Regions from separate parts of the Micromonospora sp. II genome, predicted to be linked through region 3. Evidence: riboswitches for the same ligand, from Rfam matches in the RefSeq annotation. Region 3 holds a riboswitch; each other region holds the start of a gene.

Evidence for each region. Region 3 has a riboswitch for cobalamin ahead of A8711_RS14140 (ribonucleoside-diphosphate reductase subunit alpha). Riboswitches for the same ligand answer to the same signal wherever they lie in the genome.
Region 1: it holds a riboswitch for cobalamin, as region 3 does, so the genes downstream of both, A8711_RS12630 (peptidase) here and A8711_RS14140 (ribonucleoside-diphosphate reductase subunit alpha) in region 3, are expected to answer to the same signal.
Region 2: it holds a riboswitch for cobalamin, as region 3 does, so the genes downstream of both, metE (5-methyltetrahydropteroyltriglutamate--homocysteine S-methyltransferase) here and A8711_RS14140 (ribonucleoside-diphosphate reductase subunit alpha) in region 3, are expected to answer to the same signal.
Region 4: it holds a riboswitch for cobalamin, as region 3 does, so the genes downstream of both, A8711_RS17255 (magnesium chelatase subunit D family protein) here and A8711_RS14140 (ribonucleoside-diphosphate reductase subunit alpha) in region 3, are expected to answer to the same signal.

Annotation. Positions count from the first base shown of each region.
Region 1 is NZ_LYXF01000024.1:148,761-153,112, reverse strand. Features, by position in the region: gene A8711_RS12635 (hypothetical protein) at 1-293, opposite strand, end outside; gene A8711_RS12630 (peptidase) at 362-1,405, opposite strand; cobalamin riboswitch at 1,503-1,639, opposite strand; gene A8711_RS12625 (alkaline phosphatase PhoX) at 1,841-3,001, opposite strand; gene A8711_RS12620 (Ig-like domain-containing protein) at 3,216-4,352, opposite strand, start outside.
Region 2 is NZ_LYXF01000024.1:142,465-148,717, forward strand. Features, by position in the region: gene mgtA (magnesium-translocating P-type ATPase) at 1-1,286, shown strand, start outside; gene A8711_RS12610 (beta-1,3-glucanase family protein) at 1,389-2,981, shown strand; cobalamin riboswitch at 3,093-3,312, shown strand; gene metE (5-methyltetrahydropteroyltriglutamate--homocysteine S-methyltransferase) at 3,428-5,677, shown strand; gene A8711_RS12620 (Ig-like domain-containing protein) at 5,799-6,253, shown strand, end outside.
Region 3 is NZ_LYXF01000024.1:544,273-550,525, reverse strand. Features, by position in the region: gene A8711_RS14155 (acyl-CoA thioesterase) at 1-313, shown strand, start outside; gene A8711_RS14150 (LysE family translocator) at 317-943, shown strand; gene A8711_RS14145 (PrsW family glutamic-type intramembrane protease) at 979-1,806, opposite strand; cobalamin riboswitch at 1,927-2,143, shown strand; gene A8711_RS14140 (ribonucleoside-diphosphate reductase subunit alpha) at 2,256-4,652, shown strand; gene A8711_RS14135 (ribonucleotide-diphosphate reductase subunit beta) at 4,643-5,671, shown strand; gene A8711_RS14130 (MFS transporter) at 5,694-6,253, opposite strand, start outside.
Region 4 is NZ_LYXF01000031.1:26,187-32,439, forward strand. Features, by position in the region: gene A8711_RS17230 (sulfite reductase subunit beta) at 1-70, shown strand, start outside; gene A8711_RS17235 (precorrin-8X methylmutase) at 67-732, shown strand; gene A8711_RS17240 (precorrin-2 C(20)-methyltransferase) at 729-2,231, shown strand; gene A8711_RS17245 (cobalt-precorrin-4/precorrin-4 C(11)-methyltransferase) at 2,232-2,987, opposite strand; gene A8711_RS17250 (bifunctional cobalt-precorrin-7 (C(5))-methyltransferase/cobalt-precorrin-6B (C(15))-methyltransferase) at 2,984-4,192, opposite strand; cobalamin riboswitch at 4,247-4,391, shown strand; gene A8711_RS17255 (magnesium chelatase subunit D family protein) at 4,438-6,253, shown strand, end outside.

The sequences.
Region 1 (4,352 bases), 400 kb from region 3:
TTGACGCACGGCTCGGTCGCGGCGGTGGGCTTGCCGTTGATCCGGCAGACGAAGGCCAGGCCCCAGCGGGCGGTGCCGGTGACGGTGAAGCCGGCGGCCTGAAGCGCGGCCAGGCCGGTGGCCGGATCGCCCGGCGCACAGGCGACCTGGACGCCGCCGCCGAGCGCGGCGAAGTCGACGACCACAGTGACTCCCGAGGTGCCGACGCAGGCGGCGGCGTGCGCCGACCGGGGCGCGGGTTCGACTGCGGTCAGCGCGACGCCGGCCACGACGGCGGCCAGCAGGCCGGCCATCCAGGTGCGGGCGGTGGGACGGTGACGGAACACGGGTCCTCCTGTGATCGGGTGAGCGGCGAGGCGGTTCACGGGCAGGCGAGCGCCGGTGCGCCGGGGTCGGCGCCGGCTGCGGACAGACGGGCGTACCCGATCCCGGTGAGACCGAGGACGGCCTGGGCGGTGGCCCGGGGCGCGGTGGCCGGGTCGAAGCCGCCACCGTCGAAGTCGACGGCGCCCCGGTCCGCGGGCGCCCCGGCGCAGCCGACCTGGAGTCCGGCGAGGAACGCCCGGGACCGCGCCCAGGCCGGCAGCCGGTGACCGTCGCGCAGGGCCTGCGCGGCGAGGCCGGTGCTGTTGGCGTTCGGTGTGCCGGCCGCGTTGGCGAAGCCGCCGTCGGCACGCTGAACGGACACCAGCCAGCGCAGCCCGGCGGCGGCGTCGGCCGGACGGTCCGCGGCGCGCAGCGCCTGCGTCACGAGCGCGGTGGCGTCCACGTCGGACGTGCAGACCGGTTGGGCGGGCAGCAGCGGGTAGCCGCCGTCCGGGCATCGGGTGCCGGCCAGCCAGGCGGCCGCCGCCGGTGGCGCCCCGGCCGCCGTACGGTCCAGCGCCAGCAGCGCGAAGGACTGGCTGAACGCGTTGCTGTAGTCGCCGTACGCGGACCGGTCGCTGAACCGGCCGGCCGGCGTCTGCAGCGAACGCAGCCGGGCGATCAGGTCCACCCCGGCGACGTCGGCCGGGTCGCCGCCGCGCACCTGCACGGCGAGGGCGAGCTTGGCGGTCGCGCCCGCGTACGCCTCGGAGACGCCGTCGCCGAGATAGCCGTCGCGGATGTCCGGCCGGGTGACCCAGGCCAGCGCGCCGGCGCCGTGGTCGTCGGCCACGCCGGCGGCGGCGAAGGCGAACACGGCGTCGAGGGTCAGCCCCTGGTCGGGGTAGGCGACACCGTCGAAGACCGCCTCGAAGCGTTCGCCGTCGACGAGTTGCCGGGCGAGCCAGCCGGCGGCGGCCTCCGGGCGGGTGAGGGCGGCGCGATCGGGGGCGGCGACGGCCGGTGTGGTGAGGGTGAGGGCGGCGAGTACGCCGCAGAGGAGCGCGAGCAGGCGGTGCCGGCTTCGGCGGACGACCATCGGAAGCGCCTTTCCGGCCCGGCGGTCGTCGAAAGCCCGGACGGCCGCAGTACGCGGGGGCGTCCGGGACTCCGACCCGTGGGCCACGACGGGTGGGGAGCGGTTGCACGCGTACGACGGGTATTCGGGCTCGCCGCCGCAGAGTTCTCTGGGCGGCCTACCGTTGCGGGCCAGCGCCGGATTTCGACCGGTCTTCCCCCGCACGTACACGCGGTGGTTGAGTTGTCGCGACAGTCTGCTGTGGCCGGTGCGCCGATGTCAATGCGCCAGGAACCGGCCACGTGCCGTGACGGCCGGCGGAATCGGCGGTTTCACACCCCGACGTCGAGAGGCCGTCGTCCCGGCGCGTCCGCGTGGAGCACGCCGGTGAAGGACGCCCGGTGAGGACCGGGCGTCCCTCACCGTGTGGTCACTGCCGGCGGGACCGGGAGCCGGTCAACGGCGGAACGGACCGGTGACGCAGTAGGTGATGCCGCCGGAGGACGAGCCGGTCGTGCCGCGTTGCGAGGAGAAGTACAGCCGGTCCCCCGCCGGGGTGAACGCCGGCCCGGTGATCTCCGAACCGCTCTGTCCGGTGATCCGCAGGAAGACCGAGATCTTGTCGTCCGGCGTGATCATGCAGATCTCCATGTTCCCGCCGTCCTCGGCGACGTAGAGGTCCCCGGCCGTGGACCCGGTGATGTTGTCGACCCCGGTCAGCGGAGGGGCGCCCGGACTGACCAGGTTGTCGTCGTAGGCGAGCTCGTACGTGCCGGCGGCCAGGTTGACCTGCCACACGCGGTTGTCGCCCTTCGTGGTGAACCAGACGGTGTCGTCCGCGTAGTGACAGCCCTCGCCACCGTTGAACGTCTTCGCGCCGGACACCTGCTGCCGGGTCGGGGTGGGCGAGCCGTCCGGATCGGGCACCGTGGCCCAGGTGAACGTGCCGGAGGTGGCCGTACCGGCGCGGAGGACCTGGAGGGTTCCGGCGGACAGGTCGCCCCAGGTGGCCGGCACGAAGCGGTAGAACTTGCCGTCGGTCTCGTCCTCGGTCAGGTAGACCACGCGGCGGACCGGGTCGGCCGCGGCCGCCTCGTGCTTGAACCGGCCCATCGCGGGACGCGCCACCGCGGTCCCGCCGAGAGGGTACGTCTCGAAGACACGTCCCAGGGACACCTCCTCGCAGGAGAGCCAGGTGTTCCACGGTGTCTTGCCACCGGCGCAGTTGTTGTTGGTGCCGGAGAGGATCCGCGACGCCCCGACCACGGCCCCGCTGGAGTTGAAAACGAGTCGCGAGACGCCGCCACCCGCACCGGCCGACACCTCGGAGTTCGACACGTAGATCCAGCCGCTGCCGTTCGCGAACACGGCGCCACCGTCCGGAGCGTCGTGCCAGGTGTACGACGTCCCCGGCACCGTCCGCCGGGAACGCGCGACGATCGAGCTGGTGAACCCGGCCGGCAACTGGATGCCGTTGGCGTCGGCTGCCTGAAGCCCGCCGTAGGGCCCCGCCGCGTTCTGTGCCGGGGCTCCGTACGCCGCCGACCACGCCGTGAACGGCAGGGCGAGGGCGCCCGCACCGACAACGGTGGCCCGCAACATCGTTCGACGATCCATGGAACCTCCTCCGTAGGTTCCATGGATCCGACCGTGTGGAGCTTACGCACGCCGATCTGTTGGATGAACGTCGATGGACGGCTCGATGTGCGATGTCCCGCCCACGCCGACCCGGTCGAGGGGTCGTACGGGTAGGAGAGGCAGCGGCACCAACCAGCAGTGGGCGCGCGCGGCCGTCTGACCGGCCCTCCGGCCGCGGCCTCCCCTCCCCCGGTCACCGGCGCAGGTGGCCGATGCCGTGCTGGTCGAGCCAGGCGACAGTCCGCGGTACGAACGTCGGCGCCCCCGAGCCGGCGCTGACGTCGGTGGCGACCAGCGGCACCTGGGCGGCGACCGGGAGCAGCGTGGACCGCCAGCAGGCCGGCGTGGCGCAGGCCGAGCGGTCGTCGACGCGCCAGGCGGCGGCCACGCTGCGGCCGTCCGGGTCAGCCGGGCGATATTCCAGCCACCGGCTCAGATCGTTGCCGCCGTCGATCCCGGCGGCGAGGACCAGGTTGAACGAGCCCTGGACGCGAAGCAGGCGGATCTGCTCCTGCACGCCGAAGTTCGGCAGACCGGCGCCGGCGCACTCGGATCCGCCGTCGCGCCAGCAGGTCCAGACCGCCGCGGGATCGGTGCCGCCGGCCGCCGGGAAGTCGTACGGCGAGATGTCGAAGACCACTGCGTTGTCGTCGCCGAACACCTCCGCCGCCGCGCTCCAGAACGTGCGGGTGGCGGAGATGTCGCTCTGCCGCAGCGACACGACGGGTGTGATGCCGGCCCCGACGAGCCGGTCGACGTACCGGGCCGCCTCGTCGAGGTAGCCGACGCGGTTCTGCCGATCGGCAGGGCTGCCGGTGTAGGCGTAGCAGGCGTCGCTCAGCACGACCCGTACCGCGTTGACGCCGCGGGCCCGCAGCGCGCCTACCGACGCGTCGTCGACCGGGCCGTCCCAGTGGATCGGTCCCCATGCGCATTCGCCGGGCGCGGCCGACCGGATGATTCCACGGGGCCGGTACGGCCTCGGACTGGCTGTGACCGTGAGGATGCGGTTGCCGAACGCCTTCAGCGCAGGCGCGGCGCCGGGCGCCTGCGGCGGGAGCACCCGGATGCCGCGGACCTCGGCGGTGGCCTGGGCGCCGCTGCTGTCGTAGGCGGTGGCGGTGACGCGGGTGCCGCTGTTCGGCGGCACGCCGCGCCAGTCGAACGCGTACGGCGCGGTGGTGTCCACGGCGAGCAGCCTGCCGCGCTCGCGGAACTCGACCCGCTCGATCCGCCGGCCGGGCGCCGCCGTGGCCTCGGCACGGATCGGGATGACGCCCGGCGCGGCGAAGAAGTCATTGGGCAGGGGCGAGGTGAGCGCCACCGACGG
Region 2 (6,253 bases), 400 kb from region 3:
GTGCGCTACGCGCGGTGCTCGACGTCTGCGCCACCGCACGCACCGCCGCGGGCACGGTACCGCTGGACGAGGTACGCGAGCGGGTCCTGCGACGGTTCGCCGCGCTCAGCGACCAGGGCGACCGGGTGCTGGGCCTCGCCGTGCGAGCCATGCCCGGCGCCACCGCCGTCGCCGTCGCCGACGAACGGGAGATGACGCTGGTCGGGCTGCTCGCCTTCCAGGACCCACCCCGCGCAGACGCCGCCGCCGCCATCCGCCGGCTCGCTGACATGGGCGTCACGGTCCGACTGGTCACCGGCGACAACCGGCACGCCGCCCGGCACGTCGCCGCCAGCGTCGACCTAGCCGGCGAACCGCTCGTCGGCGCCGACCTCGCCGCCTGCCCCGACGACCAGTTGCCGGAGCGGATCGCCGACGTCACCGTGTTCGCCGAGGTGGACCCGCTGCAGAAGGAACGCATCCTGACCGCGCTGCGCCAACGCGGCGACGTCGTCGGGTTTCTCGGCGACGGCATCAACGATGCTCCCGCGCTGCACGCCGCCGACGTCGGCATCTCCGTCGACACCGCTGTCGACGTCGCCAAACAGGCCGCGGCGATCGTGCTGCTCGACAAGAACCTCGACGTGATCGCCGACGGCATCCGCCTCGGCCGCCGCACGTTCACCAACACCTTGAAGTACATCCGGGTCAACACCAGCGCGTCCTTCGGCAACGTCGTCAGCATGAGCATCGCCGCGCTCCTGCTGCCCTTCCTGCCGCTGCTGCCCCGTCAGGTCCTGCTGCTCAACTTCCTCTCCGACATCCCCTACACCACCCTGTCCACCGACTACGCCGATCCCGAGCAGATCCAGCATCCGCGTACCGTCGACGTCCGGACCATCCGCAGGTTCATGCTGGTGTACGGCTCGATCAGCATCGCCGTGGACCTCCTCGTACTCGGCGCCCTGCGCTGGTGGTGGCACGTGTCGACCGACGTCTTCCGCGCCGCCTGGTTCGTCCAGTTCACCGCCACCGAGATCATCGCGCTGCTGGTGCTGCGCTCCAATCGGAGTTTCCTGCGCAGCCGCCCCTCCGCCGCGCTCGCCGGCACCGGACTGTTGCTCATCACGGTCACCGTCGCGCTGCCCTTCAGCCCACTGTCCGCGCCACTCGGACTCGCCGCGCTCCCGCCGGTGGTGCTGGCGGCCCTCGCCGCGGTCACCCTGGTCAACGTCGCCACCAACGAGACCGCCAAGCACGTCGTCCCGCCGGACCCGACCGCTGCACGGCGGGTGCCCCGCCCGTGACGGTCTGGCGTCCATCGGTGATCGCCTATTGACAAACAAAATTAACAATTGGACCCTGCTGAGAGAGCGCTCTCCCGTCCCTGTCTCCAGCGAGGTGTCGCCATGCGTCTTCGAAGAAAGCTGCTCGCCGCCGCGTCCGCACTGCTCGCCGGGCTCGCGGGCACCGTCGTCGCCACGCCCGCCCACGCGGTCGGACCGGCGTTGCTACCCGTCACCGTCACCAACACCACCGGTCGCACCGACCCGGTCTACCTCTACGTCATCGGCGTCCAGCTCTCCTCCGGCCGGCTCGGCTACGTCACCGCCGGTGGCGCCTTCGTGCCGTGGAGCGGCGGGCAGATCCCGCCGTCGCCCGCGCCGGACGTCTCCATACCGGGCCCCGGCAACGGCGGTAGCACCACGATCCAGTTCCCCCGGGGCTTCTCCGGCCGGGCCTACTTCGCCCTCGGGCAGAAGCTGAAGTTCTTCCTCACCCCGGACGGGCTGGTGCAGCCCGCGCCCTGGGCGGCCGGTGACGCGAACCGCGACATCCTCTTCGACTGGAGCGAGTTCACCTACAACGACTCCGGGCTGTGGCTCAACAGCTCCCAGGTCGACATGTTCGCGATCCCGCACGCGGTCACGGTGACCGGCGCCAACGGCGTCACCAAGCGCACCGGCGACGTGGTGGCCAACGGACGCAACGCGGTCATCGACGGCATCCGGGCGCAGCCGGGCTGGGCCAACACCGTCCACACCCGCTCCGACGGGACCGTGCTGCGCGTCCTGGCCCCGGGGAAGGCGGCCGGGGCCGGCCTGCTGAGCACCACCTACCTGGACTCCTACATCGCCTCCGCGTGGAACGCGTACACCACGAAGACGCTGACCGTGGCGCCCTTCGCCGACCAGCCGGCCATCCGGTACTACGGCCGTACCTCGGGCAACACCATGACCTTCACAAACGGCAGCGGCCAGGTGGTCGCCTCCTTCAACCGGCCCTCCTCGGCCAGCGTCTGGGGATGCGACGGCGACCTGCCCGCGCCGAACGACCAGGTGGTCGGCCCGATCTCGCGCACGCTCTGCGCGGCCCTCAACCGAGGCACGCTCGGCACCATCGACACCCAGCCCAGCACGAACGCCGCCGACTTCTACCGCAGCAACCCCACCAACCAGTACGCCCGCCTGATCCACGCCAACATGACCGACGGTCGGGCGTACGCGTTCGCCTTCGACGACGTCGGCGGATTCGAGTCACTGGTGCACGACGGCGACCCCCGTTCGGCCGGACTGATCCTCAGCCCGTTCACCGGAGGTGGGGGCGGCAACCCGGCCACCGGGGTGCCCGTGGTCAGCAACTGGAACAACAAATGCATCGACGTGCCGAGCTCCAACTTCGTCGACCGCGCGCCGCTGCAGATGTGGAACTGCAACAACACCAACGCGCAGAAGTGGACGTTCAGCGGCACGGCGCTGAAGAGCCAGAACAACAAGTGCATGGACGTCGACGCCGGGTCCACCGCCAACGGGGCGGTGGTGCAGCTCTACACCTGCAACGGCACCGGCGCCCAGCAGTTCACCCTGAACTCGGCCGGGGACCTGGTCAACCTTCAGGCCGACAAGTGCGTCGACATCAAGGACCGGAACGGCAACGACGGCGCGAGGCTCCAGCTCTGGGACTGCACGGGCACGGCCGGCCAGAAGTGGCGCAAGGGCTGACCGGCCCTGCGACGGGGGGCGGGGGCGACCGCGAGTCGCTCCCGCCACCCGCCGCGACGGCTCGCCGTCCCGCAGGACGGACGCGCCGACCACGTCGGCTCACCGCCCCATACGATGGACAACGGTGCTGGTTCGCCGTGCCCGTGAAGGGTGTGGCGTCGTAAGAGGGAACCCGGTGTGAGTCCGGGACTGCCCCGCAGCGGTGAGTGGGAACGACAGCCGTCATCGAAGCACTGGACCGTGAGGTCTGGGAAGCGACGGCCAGTAGGTGACCGGGTGGATCCGGTCGCGCCCGCGAGTCCGAAGACCTGCCCGCACCGCGCGCACCGTCCGGTGTGCGCCGCCGACGGTCGCTCGGGACGGCCGGTGCGGAAGCCGGTACGCCGTCTGTACCCCTTCCCTCCCCGCCTCGATCGGCCTCGTGTGCTTCGAGGGAAGGGATCTCCATGAGTACCGCATTCGGTCAGAGCACCGTGCTGGGCTATCCGCGTATCGGGGGCAACCGGCAACTCAAGAGGGCCGTCGAGGCCTACTGGGCGGGCCGGATCGACGCCGAGGAGTTGGCGGCGACCTCTGCCGCGCTACGGGCGAAGGTGTGGCGGACGCTACGCGACGCGCGCCTGGACGCGATCCCGTCCAACACGTTCTCCTACTACGACCACGTGCTGGACACGGCCGTCGCCGTCGGCGCGATCCCGCGCCGGTTCGCCCGTCTCGGCCTCGGCGACCTCGGCACCTATTTCGCCATGGCCCGGGGCGTCGATGCCGAGCCGGCGCTCGAACTGACGAAGTGGTTCGACACCAACTACCACTATCTGGTTCCCGAGATCGGCTCCGACACCACCTTCGCGGCGAATCCCGACAAGGCGCTGCGCGAGTACCGCGAGGCCCGCGAGCTGGGAATCGACAGCCGCCCGGTGCTGGTCGGGCCGGCCACATTCCTGCTGCTGGCCAAGCCCACCGAGGCGGGCGGCGAACCGTTCGACCGGCTGACCGACCTGGTCGACGTGTACGCCAGCATCCTGCGATCCCTCGCCGCGGCGGGCGTGCGATGGGTGCAGCTGGACGAACCCGCCTACGTCGCCGACCGGAGCGCCGCCGAGATCGACGCGCTGCGGGAGGCGTACACCCGGCTCGGCGCGGTGGAACAGCGGCCGGCGATCTTCGTCGCCACCTATTTCGGCGAGCTCGGTGACGCGCTGCCCGCCCTGCTCGACACGCCGGTCGAAGCGGTCGGCGTGGATCTGGTGGCCGGGCCCGGCAACCTGCGGCGGCTGGCCGGTGCGGGACCGCTGCGCGGCAAGACGATCGTGGCCGGCCTCGTCGACGGCCGCAACGTCTGGCGTACCGACCTGCGGGCCGCCGTGGCGGCCGGTGCCGCCGTCACCGCCCTCGCCGACCACGTCGCCGTGTCCACCTCGTGCTCGCTGCTGCACGTGCCGGAGGACCTGTCCGCCGAGACCGCTCTCGACCCGGCGCTGCGTCAGCGGCTCGCCTTCGCCCGGCAGAAGGTCGATGAGGTCGTCCGGCTCGGCCGCGCGCTGCGCAACGGCACCACGTCCCTGCCCGAGCCGCTGCCGCCCACCCCTGCCGCCTGGCGCGACGACACCGTACGCGGTCGGCTCGCCGCGCTGCGCGCCACGGATCGGCAGCGCGGCGCGTACCCGGAGCGTGCGGCGGCACAGCAGGCCCGGCTGAACCTGCCGCCCCTCCCGACCACGACCATCGGATCGTTCCCGCAGACCGACGAGCTGCGCCGCGCGCGTGCCGAGCACCGGGCCGGGCGTCTCGACGACGCCGCCTACACGCAGCGGATGCGCGCCGAGGTCGAGCACGTCGTCCGGCTCCAGGAGCGGCTGGGCCTGGACGTGCTCGTGCACGGCGAGCCGGAACGAAACGACATGGTCCAGTACTTCGGCGAGCAGCTGGACGGGTTCGCCGCCACCGAACACGGCTGGGTCCAGTCCTACGGCTCCCGATGCGTGCGTCCGCCCGTCATCTACGGCGACGTGGCACGCAGGGCGCCGATGACCGTCAACTGGTCCACCTACGCGCAGTCGCTGACCGACCGGCCGGTCAAGGGCATGCTCACCGGCCCGGTCACGATCCTGGCCTGGTCGTTCGTCCGCAGCGACCAGCCACTGGCAGACACCGCGGACCAGGTCGCGCTCGCCCTGCGCGACGAGTGCCGTGATCTCGAGGCAGCCGGTATCCGGGTCATCCAGGTCGACGAGCCGGCGCTGCGTGAGACGCTGCCACTGCGCAGGGCGGACCAGAAGGCGTACCTGGACTGGGCAGTCGGGGCGTTCCGCCTGGCCACCTGCGGAGTCGCCGACGACACCCAGATCCACACCCACCTGTGCTACTCGGAGTTCGGGGAGGTGATCACGGCCATCGACGCCCTCGACGCCGACGTCACGAGCATCGAGGCATCCCGCTCCCGGATGGAGGTCCTCGACGACCTCGCCGCTCTCGGATACCGCCGGGGTGTGGGGCCCGGCGTCTGGGACATCCACTCACCCCGGGTGCCGTCCCACGACGAGGTCGTCGGCGCGCTGCGCCGGGCCGTGGCCGCGGTGCCGGCCGAGCGGCTGTGGGTGAACCCCGACTGCGGCCTCAAGACGCGCGGCTATCCCGAGGTCGAGGCGTCCCTCCAGCACCTGGTCGCCGCCGCGGCCGAGCTGCGCGGAAACTGATCCACGCGACCGGGCGGGACGGCTCGTCGTCCCGCCCGGCCCGGGCCCGGTTCAGCCCTTGACAGGCCGTGCCCGGAGCGCCGAGGCTGCATGAAGTGATGTATGTCGATGTTACGGGGGCATGATGCGACGCAGGATCTTCGCGCTGGCTACAGCAGCCGCGGTCGTCGTCGGCGGGGCCATGACGATGGCGCTGCGGCCGGCCTACGCCGCGACGGCGTGCACGGTGGACTACACCATCACCCGGGAGTGGTCCAGCGGCTTCTGGGCCGAGCTCACCGTCACCAACCTGGGCGCTCCCGTCACCGACTGGTGGCTGCGGTTCCGGCAGGCGAACGGTCAGACGATCACCATGGGCCTCGACCGGCTGCCGGACGGATACACGCTGGGCAGCGGCGAGATGTATCCGATGACCATGCTCCGTCCGCCGGCGGGATCCACGCTGCCGACCGGCGCCTCGGTGACGGTGCGGTTCGGCGGCAACTACCAGGGTGCCGACCCCGAGCCGACCGACTGGGTGTTGAGCGGCCAGCCGTGCGACGGGGACGGCGCCGACCCGACCGGCTCGTCGCCGCC
Region 3 (6,253 bases):
GGCCTTCCTGCGCGCTGTCCGCGTCGGTGACGTGGTGCACGTGGACGCCCGGATCACCTGGGCCGGCCGCAGCTCGATGGAGGTGGCCGTGAAGGTCAGCGCGGACCGCTGGGACCGCGCGGTGCCGCCGGTGGACGTGGCGACCGCGCACCTGGTGATGGTGGCCGTGGACGACGAGGGCCAGCCCCGGCCGGTGCCGCCGCTGCTGCCCGGCACCGACGGTGACCGGCGGCGCTACCGGGAGGCGCAGATCCGGCGCGAACACCGGCTGGCGCTGCGCCGGGCGCTGCTCGACGGCGCCGAGGAGGGCTGAGGCGTGCTCGGACTGTCGGCGGCCACGCTCGCGGGATACCTGGCCGCGATCGTGGTGCTCATGCTCACCCCCGGGCCGGACATGATGTTCGTGCTCGCCAACGCCACCCGGTACGGCGCGCGGGCCGGGGCGGTGGCGGCGCTCGGGGTCGCGGCCGGGGAGGCGGTGCACGTCGCCGCCGTGGTGGCCGGACTCGCCACCGTGATCGCCGCGTCCCCGGTGCTGTTCACCGCGATCCGGTGGGCCGGTGCGGCGTACCTGATCGTGCTGGGCCTGCGGGCGCTGCGCGGCACGGGCCGGCCCGGCGTCGCGGCGGACGGGGCGGACGGCGGCGGCGCCGGGCGGGCGTTCCGGCGCGGGCTGCTCACGAACCTGCTCAACCCGAAGATGATCCTGTTCAGCGTGGCGTTCCTGCCGCAGTTCGTCCGGCCCGACGCGGGCCCGGTGGCGGCACAGCTGGTGCTGCTCGGCGCGCTGTTCGTCGCGGTGCAGCTCACCGTGGACCTGGCTCTCGGCGTGGGCGCCGGGCGGTTCGCCCGCCGCTGGGGCGACAGCCGCTGGTCGCGGCGGGTCGACCGGCTCTGCGCTGTCGCCTTCGTCGCGCTCGGTGTCCGGCTGGCCGCCGGCTGACGCTTGCTCGACTCCAGCTCGCCGAGATCGCGGCATCAGGAGGGCTCCGACCCCGCCACCTCGGCGAGCTGGTGAGGATCACGCTCCGGCGCCCGGGGCGGGGCGGCGGGCCGCTCGCGGTCCAGGTGCAGGCGCAGCAGCACCCAGCCCAGCGACACACCGCCGATGAACACGTACGCGGGCTGCGTGCCGAACGTGTCCCAGCAGGTGTGCAGCGTGACGGCGGCGGCGAAGGTGAGCAGGAACGCCGCCAGTCTCCGGCCGCCGGGCGCGGCGGCGAACGTGAACAACGCGGCGGCGGTCAGCCCGGTCCAGGCCAGGTGCGCGGCGGGCGCGGTGAGACCGCGAACCAGCAGCGTCCGCTCGACGGCGCCGAGGTTGCCCTCCGACCCGACGAACGCGGCGAACGCGTACCCCATGGTCTCCAGCGCGGCGAACCCGGCGCCGGAGGCCACGCCGATCACCAGGCCCTGCGCCGGTGACCGGTGCCGCCGCCACAGCAGCAGGATGCCGGCCGGCACGATCAGCTTCGCGGTCTCCTCGGCCAGGCCGACGAGCGCCATCGGCAGGACGCCGAGGCGGTGCAGGGTGCCGTACTCCAGCCAGCCGGCGGCGACCACGCCGACCACGCCGCCGAGGAGCGCGGCGACGCCGACGACGGAGCCGGGGACCGGGCGGCGGGCCGGCCGCCCCTGGGCGAAGGCCAGGAACGTGGCGGGCGCGACGCACGCGCCGAGCACGATCAGCGCCGGCACGAACGTGACGGTGCCGGTGCCGGACAGTGTCTCCAGCACCAGCAGGTGAAGCCCGACGCCGACGAGCAGGACCGCCACCCACGCCCAGCGGCGTCCGGTATTCCCCATACGCCGAGTATCGCGCCCGGCGGCGAGCGCCGGCATCGGGGGTAGGCACTGTGGACAGTGAGATCCATGCGACACGCCCGACACGACATCTGGTGTTGCCCAACCGCCCTCACCGCCATATATGGTGGTGCCGCAGCTGGTTCGGCCGAGCCCTCCGGGGCGGGGCCGAGGCAAGAGGGAACCCGGTGGGAATCCGGGACTGCCCCGCAGCGGTGAGTGGGAACGACAGCCGTCAACAGCACTGGGCCACCGGCCTGGGAAGCGACGGCCGGTAGGCGACCGGCGACCCCGGTCGGGCCCGCGAGTCCGAAGACCTGCCAGCGCGCCGTGCGCCTCCGCGTACGGCGGCCGGAGGTCGCGCGGGACGACCGACGCCAGCAGCCGGGCCGGCCGCGCCGTGCCCGTTGGCGTCTCCCGCCGTCTCCAGACGGTGACAGCGAGGAGAGGTCATGACTGTCGTGCAGGAAAGCCCGCCGGCCACCGGCGGCGGGTCCGAGGCCCGCCGGCCGGCGATGCGGGTACGCAAACGGGACGGCGACACCGAGCCGGTGGACGTCGGCAAGATCGTCCGGGCGGTCGAACGCTGGGTCGCCGACCTGGACGAGGTGGACCCGCTGCGGGTGGCCACCAAGACGATCAGCGGGCTCTACGACGGGGCGACCACCGCCGAGCTGGACCGGCTGTCGATCCAGACCGCGGCGGAGCTGATCGGCGAGGAGCCGCAGTACTCGAAGCTGGCGGCAAGGCTGCTGGCCGCGTACGTGGACAAGGAGGTCCGCGGTCAGGGCGTGGCGAGCTTCAGCCAGTCGATCGCGTACGCGCACGGGCTGGGGCTGATCGGCGACGAGACGGCCGCGTTCGTCGCCCGGCACGCGCGCAAGCTCGACGACGCCGTGGACCCGGACGGCGACAGGCGGTTCGAGTACTTCGGACTGCGCACTGTCGCGGACCGCTACCTGCTGCGGCACCCGCAGTCGCGGCTGGTGGTGGAGACGCCGCAGTACTGGCTGCTGCGGGTGGCCTGCGGACTGTCCCGCACCCCGGGCGAGGCGGTCGGCTTCTACCGGCTGATGTCCAGCCTGGCCTATCTGCCCAGCTCCCCCACGCTGTTCAACTCCGGCACCCGGCACACCCAGATGTCGTCGTGCTTCCTGGTCGACTCGCCGCGCGACGAGCTTGACTCGATCTACGAGCGCTACCACCAGGTGGCGAAGCTGTCGAAGTTCTCCGGCGGCATCGGCATCGCCTGGTCGCGGGTGCGCGGCCGGGGCGCGCTGATCCGGGGCACGAACGGYCGGTCCAACGGCATCGTGCCGTTCCTCAAGACGCTCGACGCCGGGGTGGCCGCGGTCAACCAGGGCGGCCGGCGCAAGGGCGCGGCCTGCGTCTACCTGGAGCCGTGGCACCCGGACGTGGAGGAGTTCCTGGAGCTGCGGGACAACACCGGCGAGGAGTCCCGGCGTACGCACAACCTCAACCTGGCCAACTGGATCCCGGACGAGTTCATGCGCCGGGTCGAGGCCGACGGCGAGTGGTCGCTCGTCGATCCGTCGGACGCCCCGGAGCTGCCCGACCTGTACGGGGAGGCGTTCGACGCCGCGTACCGGGCGGCCGAGAAGAACGCGGTCCGCACGGTACGGGCCCGGGACCTGTACGGGCGGATGATGCGCACGCTCGCGCAGACCGGCAACGGCTGGATGACGTTCAAGGACGCCGCGAACCGGCTGTCCAACCAGACCGGTGAGCCGGGCAACGTGATCCACCTGTCCAACCTGTGCACCGAGATCCTGGAGGTGAACGACGACGCCGAGACGGCGGTGTGCAACCTCGGCTCGGTGAACCTCGGCGCCCACGTCACCGCCGACGGGGTGGACTGGGAGCGGCTGCGCGCCACGGTCCGCACCGCTGTGGTGTTCCTCGACCGGGTGATCGACATCAACTACTACCCGGCCGAGCAGGCGGCGGCGTCGAACCCGCGCTGGCGGCCGGTCGGGCTCGGCCTGATGGGGTTGCAGGACGCGTTCTTCACGCTGCGCCTGCCGTTCGACTCCCCCGAGGCGAAGGAGCTGTCCACCCGCGTGCAGGAGGAGATCCTGCTGACCGCGCTGGAGACCTCCGCCGGGCTGGCCGAGCGGTTCGGGCCGCATCCGGCGTACCCGCAGACCCGGGCCGCGAAGGGTGACCTGCACCCGGACCTGTGGGGCGCGGAGCCGGCGCAGGCCGGACGGTGGGCGGCGCTGCGCGAGCGGATCGCCGCAGGCGGGCTGCGCAACTCGCTGCTGGTGGCGATCGCACCGACCGCCACCATCGCCTCCATCGCCGGCTGCTACGAGTGCGTCGAACCGCAGGTGTCCAACCTGTTCAAGCGCGAGACCATGTCCGGGGAGTTCCTCCAGGTCAACACGTACCTGGTGCGGGAGCTGAAGGCGCGCGGACTGTGGACGCCGCAGGTCCGCGACCGGATCAAGCGGGCCGAGGGCTCGGTGCAGGACATCACCGAGCTGCCCGCGCCGGTGCGGGAGCTGTTCCGCACCGCCTGGGAGCTGCCGCAGCGGGCGCTGATCGACCTGGCCGCCGCGCGGGCGCCGTTCGTCGACCAGTCCCAGTCGCTGAACCTGTTCCTGAGCGCGCCGACCATCGGCAAGCTGTCCTCGATGTACCTGTACGCCTGGAAGGCCGGGCTGAAGACCACCTACTACCTGCGTTCCCGTCCCGCCACCCGCATCCAGCAGGCCACCGTCGCCCCGGTGCCCGCCCCGGTGCCCGGCGTGGTCTCCGCCGTGAGCGACGACGAGGCGCTGGCCTGTTCCCTGGAGAACCCCGAGAGCTGCGAGGCATGCCAGTGACCACCACCGCACCGACCCGGCACATGCTGCTCGACCCCGGCATGGACCTGACCCTGCGGCCGATGCGCTACCCGCGCTTCTTCGACCGGTTCAAGGACGCGATCAGGAACACCTGGACGGTCGAGGAGGTGGACCTGCACTCGGACCTCGCCGACCTGGCGAAGCTGTCCCCCGCCGAACGGCACCTGGTGTCGCGGCTGGTGGCGTTCTTCGCCACCGGCGACACGATCGTCGCCAACAACCTGGTGCTCAACCTCTACCAGCACGTCAACTCGCCCGAGGGCCGGCTCTACCTGTCCCGGCAGCTGTTCGAGGAGGCGGTGCACGTCCAGTTCTACCTGAACCTGCTCGACACGTACGTGCCGGACGAGAAGGAACGGTTCGCCGCGTTCGCCGCGGTGGAGAACATCCCGTCGATCGCCCGCAAGGCCGAGTTCTGCTTCCGGTGGATCGACTCGATCTTCGAGCTGCGCGAGCTGCGGACCCGCGACGACCGGCGGGCGTTCCTGCTCAACCTGATCTGCTTCGCCGCGTGCATCGAGGGCCTGTTCTTCTACGGCGCGTTCGCCTACGTCTACTTCCTGCGGTCCCGGGGCCTGCTCAACGGGCTGGCCTCCGGCACCAACTGGGTGTTCCGGGACGAGTCGATGCACATGGCGTTCGCGTTCGACGTGGTGGAGACCGTACGCGCCGAGGAACCGGACCTGTTCGACGCCGAGATGGAGAAGCAGGTGAAGGAGATGCTGGCCGAGGCGGTGGAGTGCGAGGTGAGCTTCGCCGCGGACCTGCTGGGCCAGGGCGTGCCGGGGATGTCGCTGGCCGACATGCGCGAGTACCTCCAGCACGTGGCCGACCGGCGCCTGGCGGTGCTCGGCATCGCCCCGATGTACGGCAGCGCCAACCCGTTCGCGTTCATGGAGTTGCAGGACGTGCAGGAGCTGTCGAACTTCTTCGAGCGTCGGGTGTCGGCGTACCAGGTCGGCGTGACCGGCAGCGTCACGTTCGACGACGACTTCTGACCGCCGCTCCCCGCCCCGGCCGTCACGGCCGGGGCGGGGCCGGGCTCTCACCGGGCAGCGCCGCCGCCCGGACCCGCCCGATCAACGCCACCACGGCGAGCGCCAGCACGGCCACCACCACGAACGCGGTACGCAGGTCCAGCGCGCCGGCGAGCAGGCCGATCACCGGCGCCGCGAGCAGCGCGCCCGGCCACTGGCCCATCGCCACCACGGAGACGCCCTCGCCGGACGTGAGGCCCGGCTGCTCACCGGCGAAGCCGAGCACCGTCGGGGTCACGCACGCCAGGCCGAACCCGAGCAGTCCGAACCCGGCCATCACCGCCGCCGGATGGGGGTACGCCACCGGCAGCGCCACGCCGGCTGTCGCGACCAGCGCGGACAGCCGGACGAAGCGGATCCGCCCGACCCGGCCGGCCAGCCGGTCGCCGAACAGCCGGGCGACGGTCGCGGCCAGCGCGAGACAGGTGTACGTGGCCGCGGCGAGCACCGCCGTGGCGCCGGCCACCTCGGTCGCGTACAGCGCGCTCCACTGGGCGCCGGCCATCTCGATGAACGAGGCGAGGAAGGCGATCACCGCGAGCA
Region 4 (6,253 bases), on a different contig from region 3:
GCTCGGCGCCGGCGAGATCGTCGTCACCCCGTACCGCACCCTGCTCGTCCCCGATCTGGAGAACGCATGAGTCTCACCACACCGGCACGCCGCTACGACTACGTCACCGACGGCGCGGCGATCTACGACGCCTCGTTCGCCACCATCCGTGCCGAGGCCGATCTTTCGGGTGTGCCGGCCGACGCCGAGAAGGTCGCGGTGCGGATGATCCACGCATGCGGCCAGACCGACCTCACCCGCAACCTGGTGATCCACCCCGGCCTGGTGGCCGCCGCCCGCGGGGCGCTGGAGGCGGGGGCGCCGATCCTGACCGACGCGCACATGGTCGCCGCCGGCGTTACCCGCGCCCGCCTGCCCCGTGACAACGAGGTCCGCTGCTTTCTGCACGAACCCGAGGTCCCGGCGCTTGCCCACCGGTGGGCAACGACCCGGTCGGCGGCGGCGGTGTCGCTGTGGACCGACCACCTCGCCGGCGCGGTCGTCGCCTTCGGCAACGCCCCCACGGCCCTGTTCCACCTGCTGGAGATGCTGCGCGACGGCGCGCCACGACCAGCTGCGATCATCGGTACGCCGGTGGGATTCATCGGCGCCGCCGAGTCCAAGCAGGCGCTCATCGACCTCGCCACCGACGCCCCCGGCCTCGACGTGCCCTATCTCGTGGTGACCGGGCGCCGGGGCGGCTCGGCGATGGCCGCCTCCGCGCTCAACGCCCTCGCCCGGGAGGCGGAGTGACCGGGCGGCTGTCCGGCGTCGGGGTCGGCCCGGGTGATCCCGAACTGATCACGCTCAAAGCCGCCCGGCTGATCGGCGCGGCCCAGGTCATCGCCTACCACCAGGGTGTCGGCAAACAGTCCAACGCGCGCCGCATCGCTGCCGGGCTGTTCCCGGACGACGTGATCGAGGAGGCGCTGGTCTATCCGGTGACGACCCAGAGCACCGAGCACCCGGGCGGGTACGCCGGGGCGATGGCCGACTTCTACGCCGAAGCCGCCGAGCGGCTGCGGGCCCACCTTCGTGCGGGCCGCGACGTGGTCGTGCTGGCCGAGGGCGACCCGATGCTCTACGGCTCGTTCATGTACCTGCACGACCGGCTCGCCGGCGAGTTCGACACGCAGGTCGTCGCCGGTGTGCCCGCCTTCGCCGCCGCCACCGCCACCACCGCCCTGCCGCTGGTCCGGCAGACCGACGTGCTGACCGTGCTGCCGGGAACGTTGCCCGAGCCCGAGCTGGCCCGGCGTCTCGCCGACACCGACGGGGCGGTGATCATGAAGCTGGGCCGGACGTTCACCAAGGTCCGCTCGGCGCTCGAGCAGGCCGGGCGCGTCGAGGGCTCCTGGTACGTCGAACGGGCGTCGATGACCGCCGAGCGGGTACTGCCTGTCGCCGACGTGGACCCCGCCACGGTGCCGTACTTCTCGATCGTGCTGGTCCCCGGCGACACCCGGCCCGGAGTGGCCCGTTACGACCTCCCGGCCACCAGGGTCACCGAACCTTATCCCGGTGCCGAGGTCGTCGTCGTGGGCCTCGGCCCCGGTCCCGATCGGTGGCTCTCCCCCGAGGCGTCGCAGGTGCTCGCCGAGGCCGGCCACGTCGTCGGCTACGGCCCGTACGTCCAGCGCGTCGCGCAGCGCCCCGGACTCGTCCGCCACGCCTCCGGCAACACGGTCGAGCTCGAGCGGGCCCGGCAGGCGCTCGAACTGGCGCTCGCCGGTGAGCGCGTCGCGGTCGTCTCCGGCGGTGACGCGGGCGTCTTCGGCATGGCGTCGGCGGTGTTCGAGGCCGCGGAGGACCCCCGCTACGCCGGCGTCGCCATCCGTGTCGTACCCGGGATCTCCGCCGTCCAGGCGGTCGCGGCGCGCGCGGGCGCGCCGATCGGGGCCGATTTCGCGGTGATGAGCCTGTCGGACCGGCTCAAGCCGTGGGAGGTCGTGGTCAAGCGGCTGCGCGCTGTCGCCGAGGCGGATTTGGTGCTGGCCCTCTACAACCCGCGCTCACGCTCACGCACCGAACAGGTCGCGCAGGCCCGGGCCGTGCTGCTGGAGCACAAGTCCCCCCGGACGGTCGTGGTCGTGGGCCGCGACATCGGCCGGGCCGGGGAGAGTCTCACCGTCACCTCGCTCGGCGAACTGGACCCCGGCAGCATCGACATGAAATGCCTGTTGATCATCGGCGCCTCGGCGACGCGAGTCACCGCGGCCGGACGTGTCTGGAGCCCGCGCTTCGTGCCCTGATCAGCCGCGCACGCGGCGCTCGCGACCGGCCGAGTAGAGGAACGACTCGCCGCCACGGACGTCCCCGGCCAGCGCCGGGCCGACCAGGATGACCGCTGCCTGTCGCAGACCGGCCTGCTCGACCCGGCCGCCGATGTCGGCCAGCGTGCCGCGCAGGATGAGCTCCTGCGGCTGCGACACCCGGTGCACCACGACTATGGGGCAGTCGTGGCCGTAGTAGCCGGCCAGTTCGGCGGCCAGCTCGCGGGTACGCGTGACCGCCAGGTGCAGGGCGAGCGTCGCGCCGGTCGCGGCGAACGCGGCGAGCTTCTCTCCCGACGGCATGACCGTGGACCGGGCCTGCGCGCGGGTGAGCACGACCGACTGGGCCAGCTCCGGGACGGTCAGCTCGGCGCCGACGGCGGCGGCAGCAGCCGCATAGGCCGGCACGCCGGGCGTGACGTCCCACGGGACCCGGGCGGCGTCGAGCCGGCGTGCCTGCTCGTGCACCGCCGAGTACAGCGACGGGTCACCGGAGCACAGCCGTACGACCTCGGACCCGTCGGCGTGTGCCTGGACCAGGTGCGTGGTGATCTGGTCCAGGTCGAGGTGCTGGGTGTCGATCAGCCGGGCGTCGTCACGGCAGTGCTCCAGCACCTCGGCGTCGAGGTACGTGCCCGGGTACAGGCACACGTCGGCGGACTCGAGCAGGCGTACCGCGCGGAGGGTGAGCAGGTCGGCGGCGCCGGGCCCGGCCCCGACGAAATGGACGGTCATGAATCTCCCTTGACGATGGACCACTGGCTGACTGCCCGTGCGGGCGTCCAGCCGGTGAAGCCGCCGAGCGGTTCGGCGCGTTCGACGTGCAGGCGGACGAGTTCACCGCCGCGCCGGCTGTGCTGCTTCAGCAGCACCGCCTCGGTCTCGGCGGTGACACCGTGCACGACGAGCCGTCCACCGGCGCCGAGCGCATCCCAGCAGGTGTCCAGCACGCCGGGGACGGTGGCCCCGCCGCCGACGAACACCGCGTCGGGACGGTCCAGGCCGGACAGGGCCCCGGGCGCCGAACCCTCGACCAGACACAGACCCGGCACGCCGAGGGCAGCGGCGTTGCGGTGCACCAGCGCGGCCCGGTCGGAGCGGGGCTCCACCGCGATCGTCCGTGCCGTCGGCCAGGCCCGCATCCACTCCACACCGATCGAGCCGCTGCCGGCGCCGACGTCCCACAGCAGCTGACCGGGCGCGGGCGCGAGCCGGGCCAGGGCACTGGCCCGCAGGTCACGTTTGGTGATCTGCCCGCCGTGCTCGAACGCGTCGTCGGGCAACACGCCGCCCGAGGCCCAGCCCGGACCGGCACCGCGAGCTTCGACAGCGAGAACGTTCAACCGCGGCACGTCGTTCAGGTCCCACCCGGCCGCGGTGGTCGCGGTACACGACTCACCGGCGGCACCGAGGTCACCGAGCACGACCAGCCTGGACTGCCCCCAACCGAGCCCGGTCAGCACCGCGGCCACGGCCGCGGGTGTCGTCTCGTCGCTGGACAGCACGAGCAGCCGGCGCCCGGCCGAGAGCGCAGGCACGATCAGCCGTAGGTCCCGGCCGACCAGGCTGACCGTGGTGACGGACTCGGCCGGCCATCCGAGACGTGCTCGGGCGAGGGCTACCGAGGAGACCCCGGGCACGATCGTCACGCGCTCCGGGCCCAGGACGTCCAGCAGCGTCGTGCCGATACCCGACACGAGCGGGTCGCCGGAGGCCAGCACGACAACCGGCCCTCGCGCGGAGGCGAGCACACCTGGCAGATTGTCCCGCAGCGGCGACGGCCACGCCACGCGCTGCTGGCCGTCGACGGGCGGCACCGCCTCGAGGTGCCGCCGCCCGCCGAGCAGCGTCGCGGCCGCCCGCACCAGCGCCCGGGACGGCTCCGGCAGACCCACCCACCCGTCAGCCCCGATCCCCACCACGGTCACCCGCTCCTCCATGGAGATGCACCCTAGCCGCCCACCGGCCCTTGCCCCGGCCACCGGGGCGTCTATGGTGATGCACAGGTTCGAGGTGCCCCACGACCGTGGTCGCGGGGAGAATCTGGGAAGCCGGTGAGAATCCGGCACAGGGCCCGCTGCGGTGATCCAGGCATTGACCTGGGAAGTCCGAAGACCGGCCTCGATCCGATCCACGGCGCATGCCGCGTCGTGGACCGCCATGGCAGATCGAGCGGGAGCCCTACATGCCAGCGCAGTACCCCTTTTGTGCCGTCGTCGGCGCCGACGACATGACTCTCGCCCTCACCCTGGTCGCGATCGATCCGCTCATCGGCGGTGTCCTGATCCGCGGGGAGAAGGGCACTGCCAAGACCACTACCGTGCGCGGCCTCGCCGAGGTGCTCCCGGCGGTACGGGTCTATGCGGGCGACCGGTTCTCCATCGACCCGGACGATCCCTCGGCGGTCTGCCCCGACGGGCCGTTCGACGTGCCCACGCCCGTCGTCGAACGGCCGGTACGCCTCGTCGAACTACCCGTCGGAGCCGGCGACGACCGGGTGACCGGATCGCTGAAGCTCGATGCCGCGCTGCGAGACGGCGTCGTCGCGTTCGAGCCTGGCCTGCTGGCCCGGGCCCATCGTGGCCTGCTGTACGTCGACGAGGTCAACCTGCTGCCGGACCACCTGGTCGACCTGCTGCTCGACGCCGCGGCGACCGGCCGGGTCAGCGTCGAACGCGACGGTGTCTCGGTCGAGCATGCCTCCCGGTTCGTGTTGATCGGCACGATGAACCCGGAGGAGGGCGAACTGCGCCCGCAGCTGCTCGACCGGTTCGGCCTGACGGTCGAGGTCGCCGCCCCGCGTGACCCCGTCCTGCGGGTGCAGGCGGTCCGCCGCCGGCTCGCATTCGACGCCGACCCGGAGGGCTTCGCCACACGCTGGGCCGGCGAGCAGGAAGCCCTGCGCACCCGGCTGGCCGCCGCCCGGCGCTCGCTGGCCGGTGTCGTGCTCGACGACGAGACGCTGACCAGGATCGCCGAGCTGTGCGCCGCGTTCGACGTGGACGGCCTGCGTGCGGACCTCGTCACCGCTCGCGCCGCCGCGGCGCACGCGGCCTGGCGGGGACGTACGCGAGTGACACTCGAGGACATCCGCATCGCCGCCCGTCTCGCGCTGCCGCACCGCCGCCGCCGCAACCCCTTCGACGAGCCCGGCCTGGACCAGGACCGCCTGGACGACCTACTCGGCCACAACGACCCCGACCCCGGACCCGACGGTCCCGGCGGCGGTCTGCCCGACGACACCGGGCACGACGGATCGGCCGGGGACGTGCCCGGCTCTCCCGGCGAGAGCCCGCCCGTACCGGAGCCCGAACGGCAGGCCGCCACATCGATGGCATCCGCGGGCGAGCCCGCACGTGCCCGCTTGCTGGTCGTGAAAGGAACCGGCGACGGTCAGGCCGGCCGGCGGTCCCGGGCACGAACACCGCAGGGCCGTGTCGCCGGGCAGCGGCGGCGCACGTCCGGCGACGGCCGGCTGCACCTGCCGGGCACCATCACCGCGGCGGCGCCGCATCAGCATTCCCGGGGTGGCTTGACCGGCGGTCGCGGCCTCGCGCTCGTGCCCGGCGACCTGCGCCGGGCCGAGACCGTCGGGCGCGAGTCGAACCTCGTGCTGCTGTGCGTGGACGCGTCCGGTTCGATGGCGGCCCGCCGCCGCATGGAGCAGGTCAAGACCGCTGTGCTGTCGCTGCTGCTGGACGCCTACCGCCGCCGGGACAAGGTCGCACTGGTGACGTTCCGCCGGCACACCGCCGAGGTCGTCCTGCCACCGACCGGCTCGGTCGACGTCGCCTCCCGCCGCCTGGCCGACCTACCGGCCGGTGGCCGGACCCCGCTCGCGGAGGGCCTGGAACGCAGTGGGGAGGTGCTGCGCCGGGAGGCGCTGCGCGACCCGTCCCGCCGGCCCCTGCTCGTCGTGGTGACCGACGGCCGCGCCACCTCCGGCCCGGACCCGCTGGGTCGTGCCCACCGCGCCGCCGCCGCGCTCGCCACCAGCGGTG